Regions from separate parts of the Methylophaga sp. UBA2012 genome, predicted to be linked through region 2. Evidence: riboswitches for the same ligand, from Rfam matches in the RefSeq annotation. Region 2 holds a riboswitch; the other holds the start of a gene.

Region 1 (16,468 bases), on a different contig from region 2:
CTTAATCCCAGGTGCAGCCAGGCACGTTTGGTCGCGACACGACCACGTGGAGTGCGCATAATAAAGCCTTCCTGAATCAAGTATGGCTCAAGTACATCTTCTATCGTGCCACGTTCTTCACCAATGGCCGCCGCCAGGTTATCTAACCCCACAGGCCCGCCTTCAAACTTCTCAATAATCGCCAGCAGTAATTTCCGGTCTAACATATCGAAGCCGTAATTATCGACATCAAGTAAATCCAGCGCCTGTCTGGCTATTTCCGCTGTCACCTCGCCGTTAAAACGCACCTCAGCGTAATCTCGAACACGGCGCAGCAAACGATTAGCTATACGCGGTGTGCCGCGTGAACGTCGTGCTACTTCATGAGCACCACTGGCATCTAACTTTACATTCAATATCCGGGCACTTCGTTCAACAATCGTACTTAAATCCTGTGTATTGTAGAACTCCAGACGTTGAACAATCCCAAAGCGATCGCGTAAAGGTGAAGTGAGCGAACCTGCCCGAGTGGTAGCCCCCACCAGCGTGAATGGTTCCAAGTCCAGCTTGATAGAACGTGCAGCAGGACCTTCACCAATCATGATATCGATTTGATAGTCTTCCATCGCAGGATAAAGCACTTCCTCAACGATAGGACTCAGTCGGTGAATCTCATCAACGAACAAAACATCATTAGGTTCGAGGTTAGTCAGTAAGGCAGCCAAATCGCCGGGTCTCTCCAGAACGGGCCCCGATGTTTGGCGAAGATTGACCCCCATTTCATTAGCAATAATATTCGCCAGAGTCGTTTTACCTAACCCGGGTGGCCCAAAAATCAAGGTGTGATCAAGTGCCTCTTTTCGCTGTTTAGCCGCTGAAATAAACAAGTCCATTTGCTCACGGACAACAGGTTGACCAATATAATCCTCAAGCGTAATCGGACGAATTGCACGATCAATACGTTCTTCATCGTTATTGCTCTGTGGAGAAATAAACCGTTCTTCCATGTCAGTTTCTCTGTAATGCTTGGCGGATGATTTGTTCGGTCGTCATACCTTCACTATCAAAGCTACGTAACATTTTATCGGCTTCGTTAGGTTTATACCCCAGAGCCACCAGCGCCTCAATCGCTTCACTTTTGGCACCCGCTGTTGTCATTGGCATTTCCGAAACAATGGTATCAATGCCCATAGCGGAGCTGACTTCTTTAAGTCGGTCACGCATTTCGACAATCAATCTTTCGGCTGTTTTTTTACCTACGCCAGGTAAACGGGTGAGACTGGCGGTATCCCCTTCCTGCACACTACGGGCAAAAGTATCCACATCACTGCCAGAAAGAATCGTTAAGGCAAGCTTGGCTCCCACCCCGTTGACTTTCAATAGACTTCTGAAAAGTAAACGCTCACGTTCAGTCGCAAAAGCATATAAAAGCTGAGCATCTTCTCTGACCACCATATGGGTGAAAAGCATCACTTCTTCATTCAAAGCAGGTAAGTTAAAGAACGTCGACATGGGTGCTGATAACTCATAACCAACACCATGCACATCCAGAACAAGCTCTGGTGGCTGCTTTTCAATAATAATGCCCCGCAAACGTCCAATCATCGACTATATCTTCCCCCGCGCCGAGTGGTGCGCATACCTGCTGGTAATTTACTCTGACTACCACCAATAGCAGAGTGATGTGCATGTGTGAGAGCGCAGGCCAAAGCATCGGCCGCATCCTCTTCGGGTGATTCAGGTAAACTCAAAATCACCGACATCATATATTGAATTTGTGCTTTATTTGCATGGCCATTGCCGACCACGGCTTTTTTTATTTGGGTCGCCGTATATTCTGACACGGTCAATTGCTGATTTACCGCCGCACAGATAGCCGCACCACGGGCCTGACCCAGTTTTAAAGCAGAATCGGCGTTTTTATGTAAAAAGACTTTTTCAATCGCCATCATATCGGGTTGATAACGTTCAATCAGATCCGATAGACCTTCAAAAATTTGCCTTAATCTATCGGCAAACTCGCCATCACCGACCATTAAACGGCCGTTGATGACGTGTTTTATTTTTTTTCCATCAATTTCGATAATGCCAAAACCGGTTTTTCTTGAACCAGGATCAATCCCCAGGATACGCGGCATACCTTATGACATCAGCTATTCAGCTGAGCCATGACCTCATCAGAAAAGTCTGCGTTGGAATACACTTCCTGCACATCATCCAGATCTTCAAATGCTTCGATCATATTGATGGCTTTTTGGGCATCATCGACATCCAGACTGACGGTGGTATCAGGATGCATGGTTACTTGGGCTGATTCAGCTTCCAGCCCAGCAGCATCTAATGCATCTTTGACCGTTGAATAGTCTTCAGGCGAAGTAAACACATCAATAGATCCATCAGCATTAGTCACAATATCTTCAGCACCTGCTTCAAGTGCCACTTCCATCACTGCATCTTCATCAGTGCCACTAGCCAGTGAAATAATGCCTTTTTTGTTAAACAGAAAAGCGACGCAACCATCCGTTCCCATATTGCCACCACGTTTGGTGAAAACATTACGCACAGCAGCGACGGTACGGTTACGGTTATCGGTCATGCAGTCAACCATAATCGCCGTGCCATTTGGACCATAACCTTCATAGCGTATTTCTTCATAGTTAACGCCTTCCAGTTCACCGGCACCACGTTTCGTTGCACGCTCGATGACATCTTTTGTCATGTTCGCGCCTAATGCTTTATCAATTGCAGCACGTAACCGTGGGTTAGAAGCTGGATCACTGCCGCCCATTTTGGCTGCAACAGTAATTTCACGAATCAGCTTAGTGAAGAGTTTGCCGCGCTTGGCATCCTGCGCACCTTTTCTATGCTGAATATTTGCCCACTTACTATGACCTGCCATGTACTTATTTACCTCTTTTATTGCCAGCCTGAACCTCACTGCTCAGGCGAATAGTCCTAAATTATCGAACTAATGTGTTCCAGTTTTTGTAAACATCACTGCGACCATAAACCTGGTCAAAATACATTGCCTGAAGTTTTTCAGTGATGGGACCACGTGTACCCTCACCAATCGGACGGTTATCCAATTCTCTGATAGGGGTAACTTCAGCCGCTGTACCAGTGAAAAAGGCTTCGTCAGCGATATACACTTCATCACGGGTGATACGTTTTTCAACGACTTTCAGGCCAATATCACGTGCCAGCGTCATAACTGTTTCACGGGTGATGCCTTCCAGCGCCGATGTCAGCTCTGGGGTGTACAACACACCATCACGCACCATAAAGAAGTTTTCACCACTACCTTCACAAACAAAGCCTTGTGCATCTAATAATAATGCCTCGTCATAACCACAGCTGACCGCTTCTTGCAGCGCCATCATCGAATTCATGTAGTTACCGTTGGCTTTGGCTTTACACATGGTGATATTGACGTGGTGACGCGTGAACGATGACGTTCTGATGCGAATACCTTTTGTCATGTTTTCTTCACCGAGGTAAGCACCCCAGTGCCATGCAGCAACCATCACGTGTGTGTTTAGATTATCAGCACGGATCCCCATGCCTTCTGAACCATAAAAACACATCGGTCTGATATAAGCTGAATCCAGATTATTTTCACGAACCACAGTACGTTGAGCTTCGTTGATCGTTTCTTTATCAAACGGCATGCCCATACCTAAAATTTTGGCACTGCGGAAAAGACGATCAGTGTGCTCCTGCATACGGAAGATAGCCGTGCCTTGTTCTGATTTATAAGCACGCACCCCTTCGAATACGCCCATGCCGTAATGAAGAGTATGAGTCAGGACGTGGACTTTGGCCTCACGCCACGGTACTAATTCACCGTCGAGCCAGATAACGCCATCACGATCTGCCATTGTTGCTACTGCCATATGCTTTATTCCAAGTTCATTGATTAATCTGAGTCTGATTTCAGGCGTTATCACCTAACCAGCGCTGCCAAATCTGCACAACCTGCTGCGGAAAGTCTTGTAACTGAGTTACCGACATTAATGTGGGTCTATCCTGTAAAACACAGTGGTTGGCTTCGTTCCGATAATAACGATAGGCGTCTGCCAACATTTCCCCTTCAGCGGGTTTAAGCTTTCCGGAAGCCACTAGCGCCCCCAAAATCCTAATATTATCGGTGTAAACGAGTAATTCAGGCAAGTCCATTGACCATGCCAATACTGCATATTGCACCATAAATTCGATATCAGTGATACCACCTTTACCCTGTTTTAGATCAAATAGTTGGCTATCACTCTTATCCAGTTGCTGACGCATTTTCGCACGCATCTCTCTAACTTGCTCCGCCAGCATCGCTTCGTCGCGGGGTCTCGCCAATATATCTTGACGAACATCCGTCACTTTTTGCGCAAGTTGGCGGTCTCCAATCACGTTGCGCGCACGCACCAGCGCCTGATGTTCCCAGGTCCATGCTTCTTTTTGCTGATATTCTGTAAACCCTGATAATGGGCTGACTAATAAGCCAGAGGCACCGCTCGGCCGCAAGCGCATATCCACTTCATAAAGAATGCCGCCAGGAGTTACCGTATTTAACAGGTGAATCATGCGTTGAGCGAGTCGGGTATAAAACACGATTAAATCAACTGGCCGCTCACCATCGGTCATACCTTCCTGCTCATCATCAAAAATAAAGACGAGATCGAGATCGGAACCATACCCAAGCTCCAGTCCCCCCAACTTACCATAGGCAAGAATGGTAAAACCGCACTGCTGAGGATCATCATTATCGGTAACCGGTGGATAACCATGCTTGGCAACCAAGTGTTCCCAAGCGATTCGCCACACTTGCTCCAGAAGAAGTTCTGCAAGTTCTGTTAATTGATCACCGACCCCCATCAGAGGCAACACGCCTGTCACATCCGCTGCAGCCACGTGTAAAGTCGCAATCTGACGAAACTCACGCAGACGATTCATTAATTGCTCTAAATCATCAGCATCAACGGATGATAAAAATTGCAGTAACTGTATTTTTAGCTCTTCTTTTTCAGGGACTTCATAAAGTGAGCGAGGATCGAGCAACTCATCCAGCAACACAGGGTATTTTGCCAACTGGGTACTGATTAGAGGACTAGCAGCACAGAGCTTGACAAGTTGCGATAATGCCATCGGGTTTTCTACTAATAGCGCCATATAGGCACTACGACGCATAATAGATTCCATCAATGGCATTAAGCGTGGCAAACACGCATCAGCATTCTCGACATTGCCTGTCGCTTGCAATAACAGCGGTAATAATTTTTCCAACCGTTGCCTGCCGGTTTGACTCAAATTTCGGCAGATATGCAGATCAAGCAATTTATCGACAACAGCCAATATTTCAGCAGGGTCGTCGTAACCACATTGTTCAATAAACGATAACTTTTCTTCAGGCTGAGCATTGAACAAAGAAATCTTTATGCCAGCACCATCATCTCCGGCTTGCGGCGCTGTCAGCAACTGGTCAAAATGCTCTTGTATCTGTTGCCGATAGTCTTTGAGTACTGAATAAAAACTCCGCCAATCGTCAAAGCCCATACTTTGTGCAAGTCGGTATCTTGATGCGTCATCACTGGGCAAAATATGGGTTTGTTGATCGGCCCAGGCCTGAATACGATGCTCTGTTCTGCGCAGAAATTCATAAGCACGTTTTAACTGGTTTACCGCATAAGTGGACAATAATTTTCTATCCGCTAATAAATCGAGAATGGTCAGAATAGGTCGTTGTTGCAGGGGCCGATCACGCCCGCCATAAATTAGCTGGAAAACCTGGCCAATAAATTCAACTTCACGGATACCACCTGCGCCCAATTTGATATTGTCGTCCATGCCACGGTGATGCATTTGCCCAGCAATCATTGACTTCATTTCACGTAATGAGTCAAACATGCCGTAGTCTAAATAACGCCGATAAACAAAGGGACGCAACATATCTGAAAGGGCTTTTTTATCGGCTTCTTTGCCGGTGATAGCCCGAGCTTTAATCATGGCATAGCGTTCCCACTCTCGTCCTTGAGTCTGGTAATACTCTTCCATCGCGTCAAAACTCGAGACCAAGGCACCGCTTTCGCCAAAGGGGCGTAGCCGCATATCCACACGAAAGACAAAACCATCGACGGTCTGGTTATCCAGCGCCTGAATTAATTTCCGTCCTAATCGAACAAAAAACTCACTATTGCTCAGCGGTTTTCTGCCCCCTTCGGTTTCCCCTTCTTCTGGATAAGTGAAGATAAGATCAATATCGGATGACAGATTCAGCTCTCCCGCCCCCAGCTTACCCATCCCTAGCACAATCATCTGTTGTTCATGACCATCTGACCCTCGGGGCACGCCATTAATCTCAACTTGCCATTGATATAGGATGTCCAATGTCTGTTGGATACAGACATCTGCCATCGTCGAAAGATCTGCCATGGTCTCGGCTAAATCAGCCAAACCGGCCAGGTCCCGCCAGATAATGCGTACCATCATCCATTGCCGGAAATAGCGTAATTTCTGATGTAACTGCTCCTCAGTTGTGACGCCTTGCAGCATGGAAGCCAACTGCTGAGCAATCTCATCCTGAGAAAGCTTTTTTTGCAGTTGTTGTGATTCAAGCAACTGCATCAGCATCGTTTCCTGTCTCTGCCCCCAGTGATTAACATAATCACTTGCCGCTAACACTTTTTGTGCTTCATTGAGCAGCTCTGGGTAAGTCTTTAAGGCATGCTGCCAAGGTTCTGGCAAAACAAATGCTGAGGACATAAACACTCCGGATAACGATGAGAAAAGCATTACTTTAACCTATGGTTACGTAAAGCCAAATGTCCTTCGAAAAAAATGGGGATGGACACTTGAATAGGCTTATTGCCTTGCACACAATCTTATTTGTGTTATTTTGAATCGGGTTATTGATTGCCTCGGGGTAGTCATCAACACCAATAAAATTAATGAGGAGTAAGACATATGGATTTTTTTAGACGTTTTAACAAAGTCATTCCGGTTTTATCAATCATGGCTTTTTTGAGTATCTACATGGCACCTGTTCATGCAGCAATGATCGATAACCAACAACTTATTACTCAATCTCAAAGTGACATCACAAAACAAGAAGTGTTACAGCAACTTGACCGCCAGGAAGTCAAACAACAATTATTATCTATGGGCGTTGACCTGAATGATGCGAAAGCACGTATCAATCAAATGAGTGATCAGGAGCTGGCACAGTTAGCACAAAACTTTGATGAGATGCCTGCAGGTAGTGGCATTATTGGAGCCATTCTCGTTGTATTTATCGTTTTAGTGATTACTGATATGCTGGGTGCAACCGACGTATTTGGATTTGTACATGATATTAATCACTAAACAATCATTTTTTAGTGAATTCAAAAACGCCAGACTTTCTGGCGTTTTTTTTATTCTGCTTTTCTTATCTGCTTGTGCCAGTGCACCACAAACCAAAGATTTACTGAACTCACCACCTGCTAACATTCCGCTACAACACGAACTCACAGAAACAGCCTTTTTTCCTCAGGAAGAATACCAATGTGGACCTGCAGCACTGGCGACTATATTAACGTCTGAAGGTATTGATGTAGTTCCTCAGGATTTAACAGCCAAAGTCTATCTGCCTGAGAAAAAAGGCAGTTTACAGGTAGAAATGATCGCAACGGCACGTAGCTATCAGCTGATGCCATATAAACTTAATCCTGATATCAAAGCCATCATTGAAGAAGTTAATTCGGGCAGACCTGTATTGGTTTTCCAAAACCTGGGCCTAAACTGGTATCCCGTATGGCATTACGCCGTCGTTATTGGTTATGAATTAGACAATCAATTACTTATCTTGCGTTCAGGCACCGAAAAAAGACATCAGGTAAGTTTTCAAACCTTCGAACGTACCTGGCAAAGAGGCCGCTACTGGGCCTATGTTTTCGTAAAACCCAATGAAGTCCCTGTCACCGCCAATCTTCTTAGTTATACCCGTGCAGCTGATGCTTTAATGCAAGTAGGGCAAGATAAGAATGCCTTATTGGCACATAAAACCGCCACACAGCAATGGCCAGATCAGACCTTATCACATATGGCTCTGGGTAATGCCGAGTTCAAAGCTGGACACTACAAGGAAGCTGGATTAGCTTTTGAGAATGCGATAAGAGTTGCCCCGGAAAACGCTCAGGCATGGAATAATTTGAGCTATGCATTAATGAAAAATAATTGCCGTTTTGCGGCGACTCGCGCCATCGTCTGTGCCACCAGAATAGCTCCTGACGATGACAATTTAAAAGACAGTCTGCAAGAAATTATCGGACAGCGATCAGTGCCTGGCGGTCAGTGTGAAATTCCAACGTGCCCTGAGTTTTAAAGGATCAACCATGTTAAGTCGTCTGTTCGTGTTGCTACCTTTATTCATTAGTTTCCCTGTTTTTTCTCATACAGAAACTGACTGCGCATCAGCCTTTACTACACTGGAAATTAATGCGTGTCTTAATGAAGAAATTCAGCAAAAACAAGACATCATGGAACATTATCTGGCGGCGGCAAAACAACGTTATCACGATGAAACTCAAGTCATAGAAGCGATTGAAACAGGGCAATCCGCCTGGGAGGCTTATAAAAAAGCTTATTGCGACAGCATTTACATCATTTGGATGGACGGCACTATTCGTGTTGCCATGTCGCTTGGCTGTCAGATAAAACTGACTGAGATAAGAACACATGAAATCTGGTCGAGCTATCTCACTTATATGGACAGTACTCCAGCTATCATGCCTGAACCAGAATTAACGTATGAGTAAACTCATTGCCCAATCATGATGAGCTTGCCGGTTTTCGGATCGCGATAAACTTGACCAACTGACTCGTATCCATCAGCCCCACCCTGCATTCCCTCCGGCATCTGCGGTAACTCTTTCATCGACTGTAATTCCGTCAAGGCATGATCTGCCTGACTTTTCTCTGCCTGGAAATGGTCTTGTAACTGACTGCTCATTGAGATCAATGCCGCGATCAAACCGCAGGCAAACACCAACATTAAGTCTAATAGATTGGCCATAGGGCCTAATGGCTCATCATCATTGCCATCAAAACGACTGTTGCGCCAACGTCTAGCCATGAGCTTGTTCCATTGAGGTCAACACCTCATCATACCAGCGGCGTCTCAATCGCCCTAAAACAAAACCGATAATGCCGACAAACAAACCCAACACCGTAGTATCAAATGCCACACTCATCGCCGTGGTTAAAATGCTTAATTCGCCATTACCCAAGGCTGATAAGCCGGGGCCAAGAGGAATAAGCGTTCCCATCAATCCCAGCATCGGAGCAATTCTCGCTAAAAAGTCGCTACGTTCGATACGTTTAAACGCTAAGGTTTCAAACGCGTCAGTTTGACCAGACTGTTGCCACTTTTTTAAACCAGAAAAACGCTCGGCCAGTGCAATACCAATATCTATAACGCTTAAGGCAGCAAACAACATCAGCGCCCAAATGACCGGTTCCAGCAAAAACCCCACTAAGTGATGCATCACACCTATCGACTGTGAACTCAACATAACTTACTCCTTAGCCTTTGAAACAGGTGCACGCGCCCCTTTTGCGATACCGACCAGTACCAATAACATCACCAGACCTAATAGCAAATACAGCCAGAAACGTTGTTGCTGGTTTTGTTCTTGCTGTTGTTCCTCAGATAAATTTGTTTGCTGTTGCTCAGCCTGAGTCGCTGTTTGCTCAGTGACCTCAGCAATATGGCTTGGCGCATTAGGCAAATCCGCTTCTGGCATTTTTGCGGCGTTTAACACCTCAGCTAATTGCTGCTGGTGCTCCGCGTCTAAATAATCATTCAACCAGAGATACATCGGATGTGACGGCGTAGTATGACCACTTCCCGGCAGACCATTTGCTGCAACTAAATCGGTAAACTGCTGTGCCAGATCGTGTAAGGTCGACTCATCTGCCTGCCAAAAACCTTTATATGCCGCGACCAGCATAATCGCGAGCATATTACTTTTTACATGCACATTATGATCTTGTTCAAGGAACTCATCTAAGCCGAGATCCAGACCATCATCGACATACACACGTTTGACTTCATCCCATACCCAGCTTTTCACAATACCGGGATTGGTCACCTGCCAGCCCCATAGATACTCTAAAAACTCACTGCCCATGGTGCGCGCGCCAGCATAACCTTCATTCATCAGAGGTTTAAGCCACTGAGGATTCAAGTAGCGGCCTCGTAATTCGCTCAACAACACACTTTGTAAGGGATCGACCCGTAAATCACTACTATCACTATGTGCCAGAATATAATTATTCGGCGCCTGACCACGGCTGGTTTCAATGGCTAAACTCAGTCCTCCCAGATAATCAAAGGCATCATTGTTATCCATGACGCCATACAGATTACTGCCTCGCCCCAAATAGGTTTGGCCGACATGTTTTAACCGCTGTTGAAACAGGGCCTGCTGTGCCTGGCCGTCCAGCTCTGCGCCATAAGCATGGCCCATGCGATGAATATACGTTTCCGCGACTTGTTCACGATTTTCCCAAGCGCCTGAACGCTCCACCAAACGATTCACTCCCGCGCCATACGCGCCGGGAGGTGCGCCAAAAATACGGTAACTCGCTGTCAGCCCGGCTTCTTGTTCAGATATCCCCGCTCGTAATGCCGCACTGGCATCTGCCACCCAACGAGCGGCTACTTGATTCTGCTCCAAAGATTCGAAACCCGGCTTTTCTTTTACCTGCAAACGTTCCAGGGCAGCATCTAAAGATAATGTTAAAGCAGGATAATCACGGCGAATCAGTCCCGAAGAGGCATCCAAAGCCATTAAGACTGCCTGCTCCAACCACACTAACTGCGAACCATACAAATCACGAAATAAACCCGATGTGGTCAGTAACATATCCCGACGAATACGCGGCGGGTTTGAAGTAGAGTCTGTAGAGCTCAGATCTAAACGCTCCAATCCGCTAAAAATCCCACGGCTATTCCAGGTCGGTTTTACACCTAACATATCGTAGGCAAAGGCGATCATCGCGCCTTCATCACGCACCACATCCGAGGCCCATAACACTAAAGCATCACTGTCCTGTTTAGCATTCGCTGGCGACTCAGCACGGGCTTTTTCAGCTAAAGCAATGCCCACTTTGTAGCCTAACCGAGATGGAATCAAACTATCATCCAGGGCATAGAAATTACGCCCCGTAGGTAAAGCCGATGGTGTGCGAATCGGATCATTGCCTTTACCGGGCTCGACAAAATGGCCGTCCAGCGCAGCCAGTAAAGCCGACATTTCTGCCGCCGGAGATTCCCGTAACAGTGGTTCCCAGTTTTCCGTGGTTTGTTTGCCATTATTCATCGACGTCAGCATGGTTTGAATGGCTTTTTCAGACCAATCACGACCAAACACATGCAAACCTAACGGCATAAAATCTTCTTGCAGTGTGGTCAGGTAATGGCCGATTTCATGCACCAGTAAATCATCATCCACCTGTTCGAACGAACTTAAACCACGTACCCCCAGCTCAGCGGACATATTGGCTGTCAGCTCATCTTCTAAATTCAACTCAGCAACTAACCGTTTCATTTCATCAATCGCTCGGTCACGCATTGCACCGGCATTCACCGGCGCCGACTCATAACTTTCTACTACCTGACGTAGTTCTAATAATTGGTCGTACAACTCCGTACTCGCCAGTGGTGGGGTAAGGTGATCGATCATCACCGCCAAACCACGGCGCTTCGCCTGAATACCCTCGCCAACCCCGTCCACAATGTACGGATAAATACTGGGTAAATCAGCCAGAATCGCTTGAGGATAATCATTTTCCGCCATGCCCACACGATGTCGCGGTAGAAACTCATAAGTGGAATGTCGGCCTAAATGCACTAAAGCATCGGCATGAAACTCATTTCTAATCCATTGATAAAAGGCCATATACTGATGTGGCGGTGGAAATGATAAGTTCGCATGTAATAACTCTTCATTCAGCTCCCAGCCTCTGGGCGGTTGAGGACCAACAAAAATATTGCCAAATTGAATACCGGGAATCAGGATTTTATGATCAAACACCATTACATTACCCGGTGCTTCTCCCCAGCCTCGTACACCTTCAATCCACTGCTGACTAATCGCCGTAATTAATTGCTCAGCCTGCTGCCAATCCATCTCGTCTGAACGTTGCTGATAAAGGATCTGGAGCTGAGTGAGTAATTGCAAAACACGATCCCGACCAGCATGATCTGCCCCATCCACCACATGGCGGATATCTTCCATCACTCTGGCTAATAAGTGTTTTGCAATACTGGGATCTTTTAACGCTTTCGCTTGTTTTAAATTGGCGTGCAATAAACCCAGCGGTCCATTGACCATTTCCTGCTGTAATGACTCCGGTAAGGTATGAAACCAGGACAGATAAGTTTGGCTATCAACAGTATTTACGACGGATGACATGGCGGCCAGTGCTTCATGATCTTCTGGCAGGTTCACACCACGCTGCTGTAATAAGTCTAATAACTCCGCTGATGTTTTTGGCAGTTCACCCGTGTTGTAGCCACTATTGTTGAGTGAATGCAAAATATCGAATAAAGACTCCACCACATTTAAATTATCCGCCCCGATATTGTGACGCCCCGGCGGATGGTTGTAATAAATGATGGCGACTTTTTTATCCTGATTCGCTTTATTCTGCAACTGTTGCCAGCGCTTTAGACGCTGTGACAATAAGCTCACTTGTGAAGCAACTGGCTCAGAAAAAGCGAGTCTGGCACCGGTGAGCTTATCGACCTCAGCAGGTGTCATCGTCGCGACGACCATCGGTTGAGAAAGCCCCTGCAACTCAGGCATAGCGACCCGGTAATGCACCGAATCCCAGCTAATCCCGGCTTCAGACAGTTCCCACTCGGCACGGGTGCTGTCACTTAAACGCATCGCTTTGATAACTGGCACATCCAGTTCTTTTAACTCATCGGTGACCGCTTGCCGATGTTCAGAGCCACCTATTACAAAGTCTTGTAATGATACTATCGAGCTGATCTGTGATTTATGTTGTGTCAGTAGCTTAATCGCAGATAAACTGGCATCCCCCCAGGCAGTAAGCACTGACACACACCCGGTCTTTTCATCAGCTACGTTTTCGCAAACCGCATCCAGCAAAGCCTTTTCTCCGGGTCGTTCCCCCGTTTCATAATCGAGCAATACTACCCACGAAGATTTTGCTGAAAACTCAAACTGCTCTGGTAAGGTGATTTTACCTTGATGATAAAGTCTGAGCTGTGCAGCTAATTGCGGACGCTGAATCGTATCTTCATGTCGAACGATATGATGCAGATGATGGATTAAACCCTGCATATTTTCACTGTTTTTTCCTAGCCAGAAGAATCGCGTGATCAGCCAGGCTTGCTGTTCAGGATGTTGTTCTAGTAGTGATGCCATCCATTGCTCTGTTGATATGGTGGGATCAGGATGTTGCATCAACTTATCAGGTGGCCCGGCTAATAATGCTTTGCCATCAAGACTTGAGGCCATCACCAGACGTTGATCACTATGCAAAGCAATAAGATTATTTAACAAACCTTTTTTGCTATATTCCACCAGTTGATTGGCGGTTTCGCCAAACACACCGCCAGCAAACACTAAATCTGACTGCTGCAATAACTGTGATTGCTTTTGTGTGGATAAATCTTGCCACTGCTCTGTTGTACGTATTTGTACAGAGACGGGCTGTTGCGATGTGTCTTTTAAAAATTCATGTGCACCTGATACCACTTCCGGTACATTCCTTGGCGTCACAATCAGTAAGAGTTGCTCAGCGAATGCTGATGCAGAGAAAAGAAACAGGACTAAACAGAGAACAATTCGGTTATACAAAGCGCTTTCCATCAATATATAAAAACACTGAGCTATCAAACCATGCCGGAAAACCACACACCGCTTAACAACTCAAAGATGATTCGCCATTAAACGGTTTCCCGCTCCAACTGCACACCCCGGCCATCGGATAACAACGTTTTTATGGCAGATATCCTGGCTCACGCTTCAACGTTTCCGACTCACCTTCCCGAAATCGACTAATTTCAGTGGTTTTACATCATCGTTGTCGGAAACTTCACGTATACAGTTGCGGGGACAGCTTCGGTTAAGAATTCCCTTTTAACTCTGGTAAGAGACCATAAAGACCTGAATTATACGTACATCGCTTAATAACAACCACGGTTTGGTGACGCAGACAAAATCGCACACAATATTCATGCGCCAACTAAAGCTAGACAGTCAAAATAGCGATGGCTAATATCGCACAGAGACGCCATGTTTAATCGAGTGGCTCTACTCCCTAATTTTCAGCGAAAAAATAACAAGAGGAATAAAAGGATGTTGAAAGAATTCAAAGAATTTGCAATGCGTGGCAATGTGCTAGATATGGCTGTGGGTATTATTATCGGTGGTGCGTTTGGCACGATTGTCAAAAGTCTGGTTGCTGACGTTATCATGCCACCTATCGGCCTGTTACTCGGAGGTGTCGACTTTTCAGACTTATTCGTTACCTTGAAAGAAGGGACTGTAGCGGGACCATATGCCACCCTCGCTAATGCTCAAGAAGCCGGCGCCGTGGTGATCAGTTATGGTGTCTTTATTAATGCGGTGATTAGCTTTCTGATCGTGGCTTTTGCTGTGTTCTTATTAATCCGCTCAGTCAATAAACTACAACGTGAAAAAGAAGCGGAACCAGCCCCTAAAGAAGCCACCAATAAAGAATGTCCGAAATGTTTTTCAACCATTCTAATCAAAGCAACCCGTTGCCCACATTGCACATCTGAAATTGCCTAAACAAAAAAGCCCCGACCAACTGGCCGGGGCTTTTTTTAGCTTTAAAGGCTGAGGGATGATTACATCATGCCGCCCATGCCACCCATTCCGCCCATATCAGGCATTGAAGGTGCATCATCTTTCGGCAGTTCAGCAATCATCGCTTCTGTTGTCAGCATCAGACCAGCAACAGAACCTGCATTTTGCAGTGCAGTACGAGTCACTTTGGTTGGGTCAAGAATACCCATATCGATCATATCGCCGTATTCGCCTGTAGCCGCGTTGTAACCGAAGTTACCTTTGCCTGCAGCGACTTCGTTCAGGATAACAGAGGCTTCAGCACCCGCATTTGTAGCGATTTGACGTAAAGGTTCTTCCATTGCACGACGTGCAATTTTGATACCCATGTCTTGATCATGGTTGTCACCACGCAGTTCACCCAGAGAACCTTCTGCACGAACCAGAGCAACACCACCACCTGCAACAACGCCTTCTTCAACTGCGGCGCGAGTTGCATGCAACGCATCTTCAACGCGTGCTTTTTTCTCTTTCATTTCCATTTCGGTAGCCGCACCGACACGGATAACCGCAACACCGCCAGCTAATTTAGCCACACGTTCTTGCAGTTTTTCTTTGTCGTAGTCAGAAGAAGATTCAGCGATTTGTGTACGAATTTGTTCAACACGTGCTTGGATTTCATCTGCACGGCCAGCACCATCAACGATAGTTGTGTTTTCTTTGCTGACAGTGATTTTCTTCGCTTGACCTAAGTGATCTAAAGTCACTTTTTCCAGGCTCAGACCGACTTCTTCAGAAATCACAGTACCACCAGTCAGAACAGCAATATCTTCTAACATCGCTTTACGACGGTCACCAAAGCCAGGGGCTTTAACCGCACAGACTTTCACGATACCGCGCATATTGTTCACAACCAGTGTTGCTAGTGCTTCACCTTCCACGTCTTCAGAGACGATCAGCAATGGACGGCTTGATTTAGCCACTTGCTCCAGAGCTGGCAGTAAGTCACGGATGTTTGAGATTTTTTTGTCGAATAACAGCACATACGGATCTTCCAGTTCTGCTGTCATAGTTTGTTGGTCGTTAACAAAGTATGGAGACTGGTAACCACGGTCAAACTGCATACCTTCAACGACATCTAATTCGTTTTCAAAGCCGCTACCATCTTCAACAGTGATAACGCCTTCTTTACCAACTTTTTGCATGGCTTCAGCAATGATTTTACCGACTGATGCGTCAGAGTTTGCTGAGATAGTACCTACTTGAGCAATGGCTTTATCATCATCACAAGGAGATGACATAGTGCGTAATTGCTCAACTGCCGCTTGAACCGCTTTGTCGATACCACGTTTCAGATCCATTGGATTCATACCTGCAGTAACGGCTTTCATACCTTCACGCAGAATCGCTTGTGCCAACACAGTCGCTGTAGTTGTACCGTCACCTGCAGCATCAGAAGTGTGCGAAGCCACTTCTTTTACCATTTGTGCACCCATGTTCTCGTATTTGTTTTCCAGTTCGATTTCTTTCGCCACTGAAACACCGTCTTTCGTGACGGTTGGTGCGCCGAAGCTTTTATCTAAAACAACGTTGCGACCTTTTGGTCCTAGTGTCACTTTAACCGCGTTGGCCAGAGTGTTTACACCTTTAACCATTAACTGACGTGCGTCTGC
Region 2 (16,468 bases):
ATGGAAAGCCATTCCAGTGAATTGATTAATGTCCACGCATCCTTCTTACCACCTTTGATTTCAAAGGCAATAATGCCACCAAATGCTGACTGTTGTTTCTTAGCCAGCGTATGCTGTGGATGTGAGGGCAAACCTGAATAAAACACATGGCTCACTAAAGGTTGCGACTCCAGCCAGCTTGCCACCTCAAGTGCTGATGCAGAATGCGCTTTCATTCTCAAATCCAGCGTTTCCAGACCTTTCAGGAATGTCCACGCATTAAATGGACTCATCGTCGGCCCTGCTGTACGCAAGAAACCATATACCTCTTCACCAACACGTTTAGCATCGCCAACCACCGCACCACCAATACAACGGCCCTGGCCATCAATGTATTTAGTGGCTGAATGCACCACGATATCAGCGCCAAACTCCAACGGTCGTTGTAATGCCGGTGTGCAGAAACAGTTATCGACAATCAATAAACAGTCATTGGCTTTAGCCAGCTCAGAGAGTGCTTCTAAGTCTGCAATTTCATTCATGGGGTTGGAAGGCGTTTCCAAAAACAGCATTTTTGTTTCTGGCGTAATGGCGGCTTTCCAGTCATCCAAATCAATCAATTTCACGTAGCTGGTGCTGACACCAAACTTGGATAAATATTTATCAAACAAAACACGTGTAGTGCCAAAAATACTCATCGACGACACGATATGGTCACCGGCTGATAATAAGGCCATCATCGTCGACAGAATAGCTGACATGCCAGATGATGTAGCAACACAGGACTCACCACCTTCAAGGGCGGCTAGACGCTGTTCAAATGTCCGAACGGTGGGATTAGTAAAACGAGAATAGATATTACCCGGCTCATCACCACCAAATCGTGCTGCAGCTTGCTCTGCACTTTCGAAGACAAAGCTGGACGTTGGGAATATAGGTTCAGATTGTTCAGATTCGGCCGTTCTTTTGTGGCCAACGCGGACGGCTTTTGTCGCAAAGCCTTTATTGTCATATTTATCTGTCATGGGAGTTCAACATAAAAAAGATGTGACAATTCTATATTTTTAGCGGGCTACTGACCAGATGAATCCTGATGTTTCAGGCAAAAAAATACCCGAAACATGTTCGGGTATTTTTATTCAACCTATAGACTTTTAAGGTTGGTAACTCAGTGACAACATTACAGTACGACCCAAGCTGTAATATTCATCAACGGTTCGATAGTCTTTATTTAACATATTTTGGCCTGTTAACCTGACTGTCCAGTCTGGATCCACTTTATAGGCAACACGTAAATCCAGGAGCCCATAACCGCCAAGACGCTTTTTATTATCCGCTTTATCATAGCTATGCCCTCTCAACTTCCAGCTCGCGCCGGTGGACCAGTCCCCCCAATTACGATCCAGATGCATATTGGCTAAACGTTTTGCTCTTCTGGGCAAAACATTCCCTGTTTTGTCATCCTCTGGTTGCAAAAATGAAGCATCCGCTGACACTTGCCAATCTGCAAGGCTTGTTGTGACTTCAAACTCAACACCTTTGATCTTAGCCACGTCGACATTAGATGGCGATGTATCCCAAACTATCAGGTTTCTGATCTTGTTTTTGTAGGTATTGATGGCCCATCTTCCCCAGCTTGGTGTGCCTTCCAACCCAATACCATACGAGGTCGATTTTTCTGGTTTCAGATCAGGATTGCCTTGAAACCCAAAACTATCTAATGGATAGTAGAGATCGTTAAATGTCGGGGTCTTGAAGCCAGTTCCGGCATTAGCGGTCAACTTTAACTCATCACTCAACTGGTAACCATAATCAGCTGTTCCTGTTGTTTCATGGCCGAATGATTCATTATCGTCATGACGAGCACTCAGAAGCCAGCTGTTTTTATCAAGCTCAGCATCCCAGCTAGCAAAAACAGCTTTATTGTCACGAGAATCAGAGACATAAGTATCAGAACTATCAATCTTGTCATTCTCATACTCGAAGCCAATATTGACTCGATGCTGAGCATTTAATCTAAGATGATTTATCCAGCCGGCATAACGATGACGTGTATTGTAATTTGTGGTTATCTCATCATCGACATAATTTTGAGAACGATCACGCGACTCAGAAAGGCCAAAACTCATAGACCATGTATCGTTTACTGAGATATTGTTATTAAGCCCAAGAATTTGTTGAACGGTATCGGTGACGTAATTTTTATTTACACTAGATCCATCATAGTGATTACGTGCATTTGAACGAAGCAGATTAACATCCGTTGACCAGTTTTCTATCCACTGTTGATTGACTTTTAACGATACACTTTGATTACGGTAACCGTCATGATCAGGGTTACGATCTTCTCTAGCGTTGATGCCATTGGTTGTATCGTAGCTATAGCTAAGATTATATTTGGTCGTTTCGTTTCCACCACTTACGCCAGCTTGGCTTCTGAGAGTGTTTTTGGTACCAGCAGACACCGTAAAATTTGGCGTAGGTTTACTAATTGAACCGCTTTTAGTGAAGATTTGGATCACACCACCTATGGCTTCAGAGCCATAAAGCCCAGCTCGAGGCCCGCGGACAATTTCAATACGTTCAATTTGGCTAACAGGGAAATCTTGTAATGCTGACGAACCAGATGTGGCTGAATACCATTTAACGCCATCAACTAAAACAAGCACGTGATCAGAGTTTGTTCCGCGGATTGAAATACCACTTGTCTTACCCAAACCACCATTCTGAGTCATGTCAATACCCGGAAAACGTGACAGAAGTGTAGCCAAATCTTGAATCTGAAGTTTTTCAATATCAGCTTCTGTGATCACCGTAGTCGGCGCCAACGCATTTTCCGTAGGCATACGGTTTGCAGTAACGGTGATGGAATCTAGTTCATCACTGGCTATAACAGGTAAAGAAAGTAAAGAAGAAATCAGCGTAAATGCTGAAAGACGCGTGCACGCACGCAAAGGCAACGCCTTTGAAAACAAGGTCATAATTGTCTCCTGAGGATACGCTCACCCGCGATCCAGGGTTAATAGGGTCACAACACATTGTGTTGTTACGAAACCTCAGGCCGGTCTCCGGACTTACGTTGTGGCTATCGCCTGACACATCGCCTTCCCACGACATTCGCAGTGGCTTAATGATGTGCTTTTCAACGTTTACCGTTGCGGGGGCAGTGTTGGATTTGTCACCAACTTCCCGTTTAACTCTGCATAAACAGAGCACCTGAAGAGCCGCGCATAGTAATGGCTGCGCATCCATCCGTCAAACTGACTATGTCAACTATAGCGACAATGACGCCTCATTCCTATACGGCAAATTGACAATATGTGGCATTAATCCTTATTCTATCGCGTGTTTTAGGTGTTGCTAACGCAAGTAAACGGGAAGTCGGTGCATCACTAGATAATGCCGACACTGCCCCCGCAACGGTAAGTGAGATGAGATAAACGTTATGCCACTGTACAGCGCTGTATGGGAAGGTGTTTATCAGGCAAAACTCACAAGTCCGGAGACCGGCCTGAAAATAAAACGTGCCAACTGGCAAATTCAAAACCTATTGTGTGCGGGTGGGCACACTGGAGAATCACATCATGACCTTATCTCGTTCTCAGCAACTCATTATTGCTGGTCTTTTAGCACTTTTAATGTTCATGACCCGAGGTCATCATTTTGCTTCTGTCGACGCGTTACCGAGTGCATCATGGGCTATCTTTTTCCTAGCCGGTCTTTACCTGAGTTCAGCTGCCTGGTTTCCTGTATTTCTAGTAATGGCTGCTGGTCTCGATATCGCCAGTGTGTTGTTGGGCGGTGGTCAATTAAGCACTAGTTTCTGCATGTCTCCTGCTTACGGTTTTCTGATTCCTGCTTATGGCAGCTTATGGATGGCTGGACGCTGGTATGCATCAAAATATCAATTTAATGCAGCCACCTTATTGCCGCTTGTTGGAAGTATATTGGTAGCAGCCACTGCAGCCACATTATTTAGTGGTGGCGGGTTCTACTTCTTCTCTGGCCGTTATCCTGATCCAACATTCACTGAATACACACAGCGTTTTATTCAGTACTTCCCAAAAAATCTGGCTGTAATGAGTTTCTATCTGGTAGTTGCAATGATTTGCCATGTGTCTCTGCATTTCACAGCAACGACACAACGAGCAGATCAACAGCATTAATAGAGATGCAGTCGCAGTCATGCGCTGCTGTTGTCATTGCTGCACCGGCATCTGGCCAAGGTAAAACCACGGTCACCGCTGTATTAGCAAGACATTACCGGCAGCAAAACAAAAAGGTGCGCGTATTCAAAGTGGGTCCAGATTTTCTGGACCCTATGGTTTTAGAATACGCATCAGGTCACCCTGTTTATCAGCTTGACCTGTGGATGGTCGGCAAACAACACAGTCAGCAACTTTTAGCAGAAGCGGCGCAACAAGCCGATATTATTTTGATTGAAGGTGTGATGGGCTTGTTTGATGGTGAACCTTCCACAGCTGATCTGGCTGCTGCTTTTGGTATCCCTATCCTTGCCGTGATCGATGCCAGTGCCATGGCACAAACCTTTGCAGCCATCGCTGTCGGTTTGGATCAATATCGAAAAGATACGCGTGTCGCTGCCGTTATTGCTAATAAAGTCGGCAGTGAACGTCATGCCGATATGCTCAAAAAAGCCTTACCTAACACTCTTCCTTGTCTCGCTACTTTGTTCAGACAAACTGAACATGCCCTGCCCAGTCGTTATTTGGGTTTACAGCAAGCCAATGAAGTCACTGATTTAGAGCAACGCCTGAGCCATACTCTGGACGCTTTTGACTTTGATAATACGGTTTCATTACCTGATATTGATTTTCCGTTTATTGATGTTGAGCCACTGCCTCTCTTACTCGAAGGTGTAAAGATTGGGGTTGCCAGGGATGCCGCTTTCTCTTTTCTTTATCAAGCGAATCTGGATTGTCTTTCTGCATTAGGTGCTGAGCTTATATTTTTCTCGCCACTAACAGACAAACAATTACCAGACATCGATAGCCTGTATCTGCCTGGTGGATATCCCGAGTTACATCTGGAGACATTGAGTCAAAACACCAATATGATTCAAGCTATTCACCAGCATTACCATGCCAATAAACCGATCATCGCTGAGTGTGGCGGCATGTTATACCTATGTGAATCCCTGACGGATAAAGCGGATAACACTGCTAGTCTATGTGGCATTTTGCCTGTCAAAGCCACACTTCAGGCGAGACTGACGGCTCTCGGATTACAGGAAGTCACTATCAATGGTGCAGCCATCAGAGGCCACACCTATCATCATTCTTTACTCAGTACAGAACTGGTTTCGGAGATAAGCGGACAGTGTCCTAATGGTAAATCGGTCAGTGAAGTGGTCTATCAACAACAGCGTTTAACCGCCAGCTATATTCACTTTTATTTTTACTCAAACCCTCACCTTATTGCAGCGTGGTTGATGCCATGAGTGATTCACCTCATCAGTTTTCACAAGCAGAACGAGAAGCCGTTTATCGCGCCATAGCAGAACGTCGGGATATGCGTCACTTTCGACCAGCTCCTGTTGATCCAGAACAATTAAAACGTTTACTGATCGCGGCTCATCAAGCCCCCAGTGTCGGCCTGATGCAACCCTGGCGAATAATTCGAATTACTGATTCCATTATTCGCGAAAAAATAAAAGCACTGGTGGAAAAGGAACGTATTGAAACAGCCAAAGCCATGAATGAACGCGAAGATGAGTTTATGCGTTTAAAAGTCGAGGGTATGGATAATTGTGCTGAAATCCTGGTTGTCGCTTTATGTGATAAACGTGAACAACATATTTTTGGCAGACGAACCATGCCGAATATGGATTTGGCCTCGGTATCTTGTGCCATCCAAAATATGTGGCTCGCAGCGAGAGTGGAAGGTTTGGGCATGGGCTGGGTTTCTATTTTTGAACCTGAGGCACTGGCACAATTACTGAAACTCCCCTCGGGTGCCTCACCCGTCGCTATTCTCTGCCTGGGTCATGTTAATGAGTTTTATCCAGAGCCGATGTTACAAATGGAAAACTGGCGACAAGGTATTGAGCTGGAGGCGGTTTTATATGAAAACCAATGGGATGAACCTGCCAAGCTATGACCTTACTGTTTATCGTGCTTGCCGTATTGCTTGACTGGTTGCTTGGCGAACCAACACGTCGCCATCCGCTGGTTGGTTTTGGGCGACTGACCAAGCTCGTTGAAACCAGATTATATTCATCAGAACACAATCAAAAAAAACAGTTTATCAATGGCTTAGTCGGTTGGATGATACTCGTCTTACCTTTTGCCTTGATTGCCTATTTTATTAGTCAAATTACCGTGCTCAATGCCCTATTTAGTGTGCTGGTACTTTACCTTTGTATTGGCCATCGGAGTTTGTATGACCATGTCACCCCGATCATCGAAGCATTGAAACAAGGTGATATTGAACGGGCAAAAACTTATACCAGCTATATTGTCAGCCGTGACAGGGAAACTCTGCATATTCCTAAAGCCAGTATCGAATCTGTATTAGAAAATGGCGCCGATGCCATTTTTTCAGCCATCTTTTGGTTTATCGTGGCAGGATTACCTGGCGTCGTTATCTATCGTCTCAGTAATACTCTGGATGCCATGTGGGGCTATAAAACAGAGCGCTATTTATTGTTTGGCCGTTTTGCTGCGCGTATTGATGATGTGCTGAACTTTATTCCAGCCCGCTTAACAGCACTCAGCTATTCTCTGGTGGGTAATGTCCGGTCAGGTTTACAGTGCTGGAAACAACAGGCTAAACAATGGGACAGCCCTAATGCCGGTCCAGTTATGGCGGCTGGTGCAGGCGCATTAAATATTGAGCTGGGCGGTTTAGCTCGCTATCACGGCGTCTGGCATGATCGTCCTAAGCTTGGCCTCAACCATGAAGCGAGCGAGAGTGATATTCCCCGCGCCTTACATCTGGTGACAGATAGTCTTTTGCTTTGGCTGACCGTCATTACTGTGATCACAGGGATTTCCTATGCTTGAGCATGGTGGCAAACTCAACCATTACATCAAAAAGTACGGCATAGCCAGCGAGTATTGGTTGGATTTATCTACCGGTATCAATCCCAATGGCTGGCCTGTTCCCCCCCTGCCAGAATATGTTTGGGAACGCTTACCGGAACAGGATGATGATTTACTCACTGCAGCAGCAAACTATTATGGCAATGAAAGTTTAATTGCCCTGCCCGGAAGCCAGGCTGCCATTCAGTTTTTACCGCAATTACGCGAGCCTTGCAGAGTGAAGGTCATACACCCCTGCTATGCCGAACATGCTTATAGTTGGCAAAAAGCAGGTCATGATGTTGAGGCCATCCATCACGACGAGATTGATTCATTGCTTGCCGAAACGGATGTGCTAATCATCATCAACCCGACTAACCCAAGTGGCAGGCAATACAAAAAACAACAACTTTTAAGCTGGCATCAACAATTACAACAACATAATGGCTGGCTAGTGGTAGATGAAGCCTTTATCGATACATCACCTGACAAGAGTCTTTGTCGTCTGCCTGCCATGCCTGGACTCCTTATCCTGAGATCGGTAGGTAAATTCTTTGGTTTGGCAGGTTGTCGTGTTGGTTTTTTAATCGCCGAACAATCCGTTCTCGATCAGATGAAAGAACACCTGGGCCCGTGGCCCATTGCAACAGCCTCGCGCTATATCACCATACAGGCTTTTAAAGATACCGACTGGCAACAACACTGCCGCCAGCAACTTCAGTTTCAATCAGCACGTCTGGCGGAATTACTGACTCGTTATGGTCTCAGTCCTACCGCTGGCACAGACTTATTTCAGTGGGTCAAACTTTCAGCCGCCAAAGACATACATAAGAAACTGGCAAAAAATGCCATTCTGACCCGCTTATTTGAATCCCCTGCCAGTTTGCGTTTTGGTTTACCCGCCAATGAACAGCAATGGCAGCAGTTAGAAAAAGCCCTGCAATCGCTACGAGTTGATCATGAAACATAAAACATTAATGGTTCAGGGCACCACATCTGATGCGGGAAAAAGTACCGTTGTCACCGCCTTATGTCGTTGGTTTAAACAACAAGGTTATCAAGTTGCGCCGTTCAAACCACAAAATATGGCACTCAATAGTGCAGTGACCGCAGAAGGTGGTGAAATCGGTCGCGCTCAGGCGGTACAAGCACAAGCCTGTCATCTGGCACCTCATATTGATATGAACCCTGTGCTACTCAAGCCTAATAGTGACTCTGGTGCTCAGGTCATTATTCATGGCAAAGCGGTTGCCAATATGGAAGCGCGCTTTTACCACGACTATAAACCTACGGCGATGCAGGCGGTTCTGGAATCCCACCACCGGCTGGAATCGAATTATGACCTTGTTGTCGTAGAAGGTGCGGGCTCACCAGCAGAAATCAATTTACGCGATCGTGACATCGCCAATATGGGCTTTGCAGAAGCTGTAGATTGTCCGGTTATTTTGATTGCTGATATTGATCGCGGTGGAGTGTTTGCTCATCTGGTCGGCACGCTGTCGTGTTTATCTGAGTCAGAACAAGCGCGGATTAAAGGCTTTATTATTAATCGCTTTCGCGGAGATATGAGTTTATTGCAAGCAGGTCTGGACTGGCTGGAACAAAAAACCGGTAAACCGGTGTTAGGTGTTTTGCCCTATCTGCATGGTTTGCATTTAGAAGCTGAAGATGCGGTGAATACCCAACAAATAACGGGATCGGATAAACAACTCAATATTATCGTGCCGGTATTACCCCGCATCAGTAACCATACTGATTTCGACCCATTAAGATTGCATCCTCAAGTCAATTTACAGTTTATCGGCCCTGATGACACCATCCCGGCGGCAGATCTAATTATTTTGCCTGGCAGTAAACACGTTAGGGCTGATTTAGAGTGGCTGATTAAACAAGGCTGGCCTGAAGCCATAGCTAAACACTGTCGTTATGGTGGCAAAGTGTTGGGTATCTGTGGTGGTTTTCAAATGCTTGGCAGACTGATTCATGATCCTGATGGCATTGAAAGTCAGCCTGGTAGCAGTGATGGTCTCGGCTTGCTGGATATGGAAACAACGCTAGCCGGCGATAAAACATTACGACAAAATCAAGGACAATTACTTATCAATAGTTCAGCCGTCACTATATCCGGTTATGAAATACATGCAGGTATCAGCACAGGAAAAGCGCTGGCATCGCCCCTGATGACACTATCACATGGTCCGGATGGTGCTATCAGTGATGACCGACAGATTATCGGTACGTATCTACATGGTTTATTTGAACATGACGAAGCTGCTCAAGCCATACTGACTTGGGCAGGTCTTGATGATGTTCAATCTGTCGATTACTGGCAGCTTCGTGAAAATGACATCAATAAACTGGCAGAGATGATTGCAACACATGTGAACACAGAAAAGTTGATGCAGATTCTTGAGGACCGACGATGACCAAGACATTAATTCTGGGTGGCACAAAATCAGGTAAAAGTCACTTAGCTGAGCAGTGGGCAAACGCCACCAGCCAATCCGTCAGTTATATCGCCACGGCACAAGCGCATGATGATGAAATGGCACAACGGATTAAACAGCATCAGCAACAACGACCAGACAACTGGCCAACCATTGAACAGCCGCTTTATCTAGGGGATGCAATAAACCAAGCAACAACGGATGTTGTACTGGTAGATTGTTTAACCCTGTGGCTGACCAATCTCTTATTAGCTGAAGGCGATCTGCTGACAGAACAGATATCAACGTTGTTAGATACGCTGCAAACCACTGATAAACACATCATTATGGTCAGTAATGAAACCAATATGGGCGTGATGCCTTTGGGAGACTTAACGCGTCGTTATTGCGATGAGGCTGGTGTCTTACATCAGCGTATCGCCAAAATGAGCGATAACGTCATCTTAACCGTGGCAGGTTTACCTCATATATTAAAAGGACAACTGCATGAACAGCTTCGCTGAATGGCTCAAACAACCAGTTAAAGCGGTAGATAAGACGCATGAACAAAAAGCGCTGGCGCGTCAGCAGCAGTTGACTAAACCACCCGGCTCTCTCGGACAGATGGAAAACTTAGCAGTCAAAATGGCTAGTTTACAAGCCAGTGAAATTCCGGACCTGACGCATGTTCATATCACTGTTTATGCCGCAGACCATGGCATCATGGCTGAAGGTGTTTCAGCCTTCCCTCAATCCGTTACTGCAGCCATGATCAGAAACTTTGCCAATGGCGGTGCTGCTATCAGTGTTTTAGCACAGGAGTTAACGGCAAAACTCGATGTAATCAACGTTGGTACAGTAGACAGATTGGAAGACATTCCAGGCGTATTCGATAAACGTATCGACGCTGGCACGGCGAATTTCTGTCAGGGTCCAGCGATGACAGAGCAACAATGCCAACAGGCGATATTAGTTGGTCGTGATAATGTCTTAAGTGATATTGACAACACCCAACTCTATATTGCTGGTGAAATGGGGATTGGTAATACCTCTACCGCCAGTGCTTTAGCCTCAGCTCTGCTGAAATGCGACCCTATCGATGTGGTAGGTCCTGGCACAGGACTGGATCAACAAGGTATTCAACATAAAGTCACGGTTATTCAACGTGCACTTGAATTACACCAATCAGAACTGAATGATGATCCGCTGTCGACACTTACGCTATTGGGTGGCTTTGAAATCGCTGCCATGGTAGGTGCTTATCTGACCTGTGCCAAACAAGGTATTCCAGTGCTGATAGATGGCTTTATCAGTACGGTGGCGGCATTAACGGCTGAGAGAATGCAGCCAGGATGCAAAGACTGGTTTATTTATAGCCATCAAAGTGCTGAGCCCGGTCATAAAGTGGTTTTAAACGCTTTAGACGCGAAACCATTACTTCAGCTGGATATGCGTCTGGGAGAAGGCAGTGGTGCAGCGGTGGCTGTTCCCATTCTTCGCCAAGCCTGTCTGTTACACAATGGTATGGCCACATTCGAACAAGCCAATATCAGTAAAGGAGACACGTAATGTGGTTATCGTTCCAAATAGCCCTTCAATTTCTCACCATTATTCCGGTCAGCTATGCCAGTGCAAGTGATCAACAGCTTGGACGTTCCTTAGTTTTTTATCCTGTTATTGGCTTGATTATCGGCTTAATTTTATCAGGACTCGTATCCGTCCTCCCTGTTTCCTATAGTTTGCTCAGTGCTGCTTTATTACTGACAGCCTGGGTATTATTAACGGGTGGCTTACATATTGATGGTCTTGCTGATTCGGCTGATGCCTGGCTAGGCGGTATCGGCAATAAACAACGTACGCTGGAGATTATGAAAGACCCGGCAGCGGGCCCCATTGCGGTCGTTGTATTAGCGTTAAGCTTATTAATCAAACTGGCCTTACTAGAAATCGTTATCTCATCTGGCGAAACCTCCGCCTTAATCTGGAGCATCATCCTGGCCAGAACGGCGATGCCATTATTATTTCTGACGACTAACTATGTCAGACCCAACGGCATTGGTGCTGTATTAAAACAGTACCTACCAGTCAAGCAAGTGAAATGGATGCTGCTTATCACCATCGTCATCGCATTATTCTGCCTGGGTTTCACACCGCTGTTACTTGGGTTGATCGTATTCTTATTACTTCGCTACACGATGGAGCATCGGCTTGATGGCTTTACCGGTGATACAGCCGGGGCGATGGTCGAATTGCTGGAAATCAGCTTTTTATTGTTTTTAATTTTGTTTTAGGAAAATCCAATGTCTGATACTGAAAAAAGTGAACGTCATAAAAAACGTATGCAACGCCATAAAAGCGTGGTCGATGAGAAAATTCAAAAAGCAGAAAAAGACAAAGGTTTATTATTAGTCATTACGGGTAATGGCAAAGGCAAGAGTTCTTCTGGATTTGGGATGGTGGCCAGAGCCTTGGGGCATGACATGAAAGTCGGTGTGGTTCAGTTTATTAAAGGCGCTTTTAGTACAGGCGAAGAATCATTTTTCCGTCGCTTTCCCGAAGAAGTTTCTTATCATGTGGTTGGTGATGGTTTTACCTGGGAAACACAAAACCTTGAACAAGATATTGCTTCCGCAGAAAAAGGCTGGGAAATCTGCAAAGCCATGCTTAACGATCCAGAAATTGATGTCGTTTTATTAGATGAGTTGAATATCGTATTGAAAATGAAATATCTCAATGCCGAAACAGTATTAAATGACATCGCACAAAGACCAGAGATGCAACATGTCATTATCACCGGTCGAGGAGCCCCTGACAGCGTGATAGAGGCAGCAGATACCGTTAGCCGTATTGAGGATGTTAAACATGCATTTCGTGCCGGTATAAAAGCACAGAAAGGCATCGAATTATAGGCGCATTTTTACCCTGTCATAAAACTGTAAAGTTACTCACATTTTCTGTGGATAACTCTGTGATTAAGTTTGGAGTTAGTCGCTAAGTGCCTCTCATACAAAGGCTCTTCTCAAAATGGTTAAAAAATAACCATATAATTTTATTATTAAAAATCAATAAGTTATAATGCTGTCATTAAAAATCAGTCGCTTACGGGAACTTTTTAATAAAAGCTTTACAGAAAAAAGACAAGTGTATAACTCTGTAGAAAAGTGTTGACATAGAGTAATGACCAGCACAAAACAAAAAGCCCGGTAGTGTTCACTACCGGGCTTTTTTTATTTCACTTTTTGAAACTGATAAATCAGGATTTAACCGCTTCCGCTGCACTGTCCATTTCCAGATGAATATCCTCATCTTTTAGCGTGACACGAACATGTCCACCACCCTGACTCAATTTACCAAATAACAGCTCATCAGCCAGTGGTCGTTTGATTTTCTCCTGAACCAGTCTCGCCATAGGACGAGCGCCCATTTGCACATCATAACCATGTTCAGCCAGCCATTGGCGAGCCGCATCATTGACTTCGATAGTGACGTTTTTATCTTCAAGTAACATTTCAAGCTCTAATACCGCTTTATCCGCTACCCGAAGGATGGCATCCTTATCCAGAGGTTTAAATTGAATAATGCCATCAAGACGGTTACGGAACTCTGGCGTGAAGGTACGTTTCAGGGCTTCATTACCGTCAGAGGTTAAATTGTCCTGCTTGGTGAAACCAATGGATGGTTTACTCATCTCAGCAGCACCGGCGTTGCTTGTCATCACTAACACGACATGACGGAAGTCCGCTTTACGTCCGTTGTTATCCGTCAATGTGCCATGATCCATCACTTGTAGTAACAGATTAAACACATCAGGATGCGCTTTCTCAATTTCATCTAACAACAGCACTGCGTGAGGTTGTTTGATGATGGCATCCGTTAACAGACCGCCTTGATCAAAACCAACATAACCAGGAGGTGCGCCAATGAGTCTTGATACGGTATGGCTTTCCATATATTCCGACATATCAAAACGAATCAGATCAACACCCAGATTGTGAGCTAACTGACGTGTGACTTCGGTTTTACCTACACCGGTAGGACCTGCAAACAAGAAGGCACCTGTCGGTTTTTCTGGATGGCCCAAGCCTGAACGCGCCATTTTAATCGCAGAACCCAAAGCCGAAATCGCTTCATCCTGTCCGAAGATAACGCGTTTAAGATTATCTTCCAGTTTACGCAGATTATCCTTGTCAGCATTGGACACCGTTTTCGCAGGAATACGTGCAATTTTCGCCACGATAGCCTGCACATCATTCACACCGATCAGTTTTTTACGTTTAGACTTCGGTGCAATACGCTGAGCGGCACCGACTTCGTCTAACACATCAATCGCCTTGTCTGGCAGGAAGCGATCATTAATATGACGATGCGCCAACTCAGCAGCCTGTTCAATCGCCGCATTGGAGTAACGCACATTGTGGTGCTCTTCCAGACCAGGTTTAAGGCCTTTCAAAATTTCAATGGTTTCAGCCACACTAGGTTCTGGCAGATCAATCTTCTGGAACCTACGTGCTAAAGCGCGATCATGCTCAAAAATACCCCGGTATTCCTGATAGGTAGTTGAACCAATACACTTCAGTTCACCACTGGCTAATAACGGTTTTAATAAGTTAGCCGCATCCATCGTGCTATTACCTGCACTACCTGCACCAATCATGGTATGGATTTCATCGATAAACAAAATCGCGTGTGGCTGCTTTTTCAATTCACGTAATAAGGCTTTCAGACGTTTTTCAAAATCACCCCGGTATTTTGTACCGGCAACCAGTGCGCCCATATCTAAAGAATAAATGGTGGTTTCTGCTAACACTTCAGGCACGTCACCATGAACAATGCGTCTTGCCAAACCTTCAGCCAGAGCTGTTTTACCGACCCCTGCTTCACCGACAAATAAAGGATTATTTTTACGACGACGACACAGGATTTGTAGCGTACGTTCTAATTCATGGGCACGACCAACAAGCGGATCGATTTTACCTTTGATGGCGGCTGCATTCAGATTTTCGGCATACAATGTCAGAGGACTTTTATCCTCATCAGAAACATCTTCGCTTTCTACTTTAGCTTCTGATTCTGATGTAGCAGCATTATCCTCAACATCGCCATGACTAATCGCATTGACGACATCCAAACGTGTGACATCCTGCTTTTGCAATAAGTAAACGGCTTGAGATTGTTGTTCAGAAAAGATCGACACCAGAACGTTTGCCCCAGTCACCTCAGAACCACCTGATGACTGAACATGCATCACAGCGCGCTGTAGAATACGTTGGAATGCCAGCGTTGGTTGAGTTTCGCGCTCACTATCCTCAGCGAGTGTCGGTAGATTATCAGCCAGAAAATCGCTTAGTTCCTGTCGTAAAACAGTGATATCTACTTCGCACGCCTTCAATACGGCCAGTGCCTGACCATTTTCCAGCAGCGCTAATAAGAGATGCTCAACGGTAAGAAACTCATGAGCACGTTGGCGAGCATAATTAAATGCTTGGCTGAGGGTTTGTTCGAGCTCTTTACTTAACATGTTACGTTCCACCTTATTGGTTGGATATCGAACTAGGTCATTCCTCTTCCATCGTACACTGCAATGGATGACCGTGGCTTTGAGAATAGCTGTTGACCTGTTCGACTTTCGCTTCAGCTATCTCATAGGTAAAAATACCACACAAGGCACTACCTTCGGTATGCACTTGAAGCATGGTGCGTGTAGCACGCTCACGCCCCATGCCAAAAAGGTTTTCGAGGACTTCAATCACAAAATCCATTGGCGTGTAGTCATCATTTAGCATAATCACCCGGTACTTGGGTGGTTGCTTCAAGTCTGGCTTTGCTGGAGCAACGGCATATTCATTGTCGTTGTTCCATTCGTGATCATTTTCCTGACTCATGCCCTTTTTTAGCTCGCTTCATCAATCATTTTTTGTAATTCGCCGTTTTCATACAGCTCCATAATAATGTCACAACCACCCACTAATTCACCTTTAATATACAGTTGTGGGAAGGTTGGCCAATCTGCATAACGATGCAGATTTTCACGCACATCTGGCTCTGCCAATACATTCACATAAGCAAATTCTGCACCACACGCAGATATGGCTTGAGAAGCCCGGCTTGAAAAACCACATTGTGGAAACTCAGGCGTCCCTTTCATAAACAAAATGACCGGGTTTGATTGAATCGCCTGTGTAATTTTTTCCATTACTTCCATTCTTTAATCCTCGTAGTTTTGAAATTTATTATGTCTGATGAGATGGGGATGCTTTTATAGTTTTCAAGCTTAGGCTAGTTATATTCAAGCTGCAATAAGCCAAGAATCGCATCCAGCCCATTATGATTTATTGCTGTCGCCGCCTGCTGCTGCACTTTCGGTTTAGCATGATAGGCCACACTCAAACCAGCTGGCTCCATCATTAATAAATCATTTGCCCCATCCCCCACCGCTATTGTTTGCTCAGCGACAATGTTCATTTTGTCACAACATGACAACAGAAAATCGGCTTTGGTTTGTGCGCCACAAATATCGCCGTCAACTTCTCCAGTGAGTTTGCCGTCTTTTTCTGCCAGCTTATTGGCCTGAGCAAAATCAAGCCCTAAACGCTGTTTTAATCTATCGGTAAAAAAGGTGAAGCCACCCGATACTAATGCCAGGCTAAAGCCATGTTGTTTAAGTGTCGTCACCATCAACTCTGCCCCTGGACTCAATCGCAAACGTTCATCATAAACTCGTTCAAGAACCTCAACATCCAGACCTTTCAATAAGGACACTCGCTTGCGAAGTGAAGTTTCGAAGTCTATTTCGCCTCGCATCGCTGATTCTGTAATCGCTGCGACTTCGGGTTTTAGGTTCATAAAGTCAGCGATTTCATCAATACACTCGATGGTGATCAAGGTTGAATCCATATCGGTGACAAGAAGTTTAGCGGCACGATGATCAAATTGCTCTGGTATCAGATTAATATCGAAATCATATTGCTGACGAAGCTGATGCATAGCCTCAGCATCAATGCCAGAGACATGAGTCACCGT

What was found. Region 2 has a riboswitch for cobalamin ahead of B2248_RS14460 (TonB-dependent receptor domain-containing protein). Riboswitches for the same ligand answer to the same signal wherever they lie in the genome.
Region 1: linked by a shared signal. The riboswitch ahead of B2248_RS13020 (cobaltochelatase subunit CobN) and the one ahead of B2248_RS14460 (TonB-dependent receptor domain-containing protein) in region 2 are both predicted to bind cobalamin.

What each region holds. Positions count from the first base shown of each region.
Region 1 is NZ_DDCG01000018.1:70,790-87,257, reverse strand. Features, by position in the region: gene ruvB (Holliday junction branch migration DNA helicase RuvB) at 1-986, opposite strand, end outside; gene ruvA (Holliday junction branch migration protein RuvA) at 988-1,584, opposite strand; gene ruvC (crossover junction endodeoxyribonuclease RuvC) at 1,581-2,117, opposite strand; gene B2248_RS13060 (YebC/PmpR family DNA-binding transcriptional regulator) at 2,129-2,878, opposite strand; gene B2248_RS13055 (branched-chain amino acid transaminase) at 2,940-3,872, opposite strand; gene glnE (bifunctional [glutamate--ammonia ligase]-adenylyl-L-tyrosine phosphorylase/[glutamate--ammonia-ligase] adenylyltransferase) at 3,913-6,729, opposite strand; gene B2248_RS13045 (PA2779 family protein) at 6,931-7,329, shown strand; gene B2248_RS13040 (PA2778 family cysteine peptidase) at 7,313-8,329, shown strand; gene B2248_RS13035 (lysozyme inhibitor LprI family protein) at 8,340-8,762, shown strand; gene B2248_RS13030 (DUF2149 domain-containing protein) at 8,765-9,079, opposite strand; gene B2248_RS13025 (MotA/TolQ/ExbB proton channel family protein) at 9,072-9,518, opposite strand; gene B2248_RS13020 (cobaltochelatase subunit CobN) at 9,522-13,841, opposite strand; cobalamin riboswitch at 13,971-14,160, opposite strand; gene mscL (large conductance mechanosensitive channel protein MscL) at 14,343-14,798, shown strand; gene groL (chaperonin GroEL) at 14,858-16,468, opposite strand, start outside.
Region 2 is NZ_DDCG01000020.1:19,925-36,392, forward strand. Features, by position in the region: gene B2248_RS14455 (O-succinylhomoserine sulfhydrylase) at 1-1,004, opposite strand, end outside; gene B2248_RS14460 (TonB-dependent receptor domain-containing protein) at 1,134-2,960, opposite strand; cobalamin riboswitch at 3,022-3,214, opposite strand; cobalamin riboswitch at 3,315-3,508, shown strand; gene B2248_RS14465 (hypothetical protein) at 3,564-4,145, shown strand; gene B2248_RS14470 (cobyrinate a,c-diamide synthase) at 4,151-5,440, shown strand; gene bluB (5,6-dimethylbenzimidazole synthase) at 5,437-6,099, shown strand; gene cbiB (adenosylcobinamide-phosphate synthase CbiB) at 6,096-7,004, shown strand; gene cobD (threonine-phosphate decarboxylase CobD) at 6,997-7,992, shown strand; gene B2248_RS14490 (cobyric acid synthase) at 7,982-9,448, shown strand; gene cobU (bifunctional adenosylcobinamide kinase/adenosylcobinamide-phosphate guanylyltransferase) at 9,445-9,972, shown strand; gene cobT (nicotinate-nucleotide--dimethylbenzimidazole phosphoribosyltransferase) at 9,956-11,017, shown strand; gene B2248_RS14505 (adenosylcobinamide-GDP ribazoletransferase) at 11,017-11,739, shown strand; gene cobO (cob(I)yrinic acid a,c-diamide adenosyltransferase) at 11,749-12,357, shown strand; gene clpA (ATP-dependent Clp protease ATP-binding subunit ClpA) at 12,702-14,966, opposite strand; gene clpS (ATP-dependent Clp protease adapter ClpS) at 15,004-15,330, opposite strand; gene grxD (Grx4 family monothiol glutaredoxin) at 15,339-15,650, opposite strand; gene serB (phosphoserine phosphatase SerB) at 15,725-16,468, opposite strand, start outside.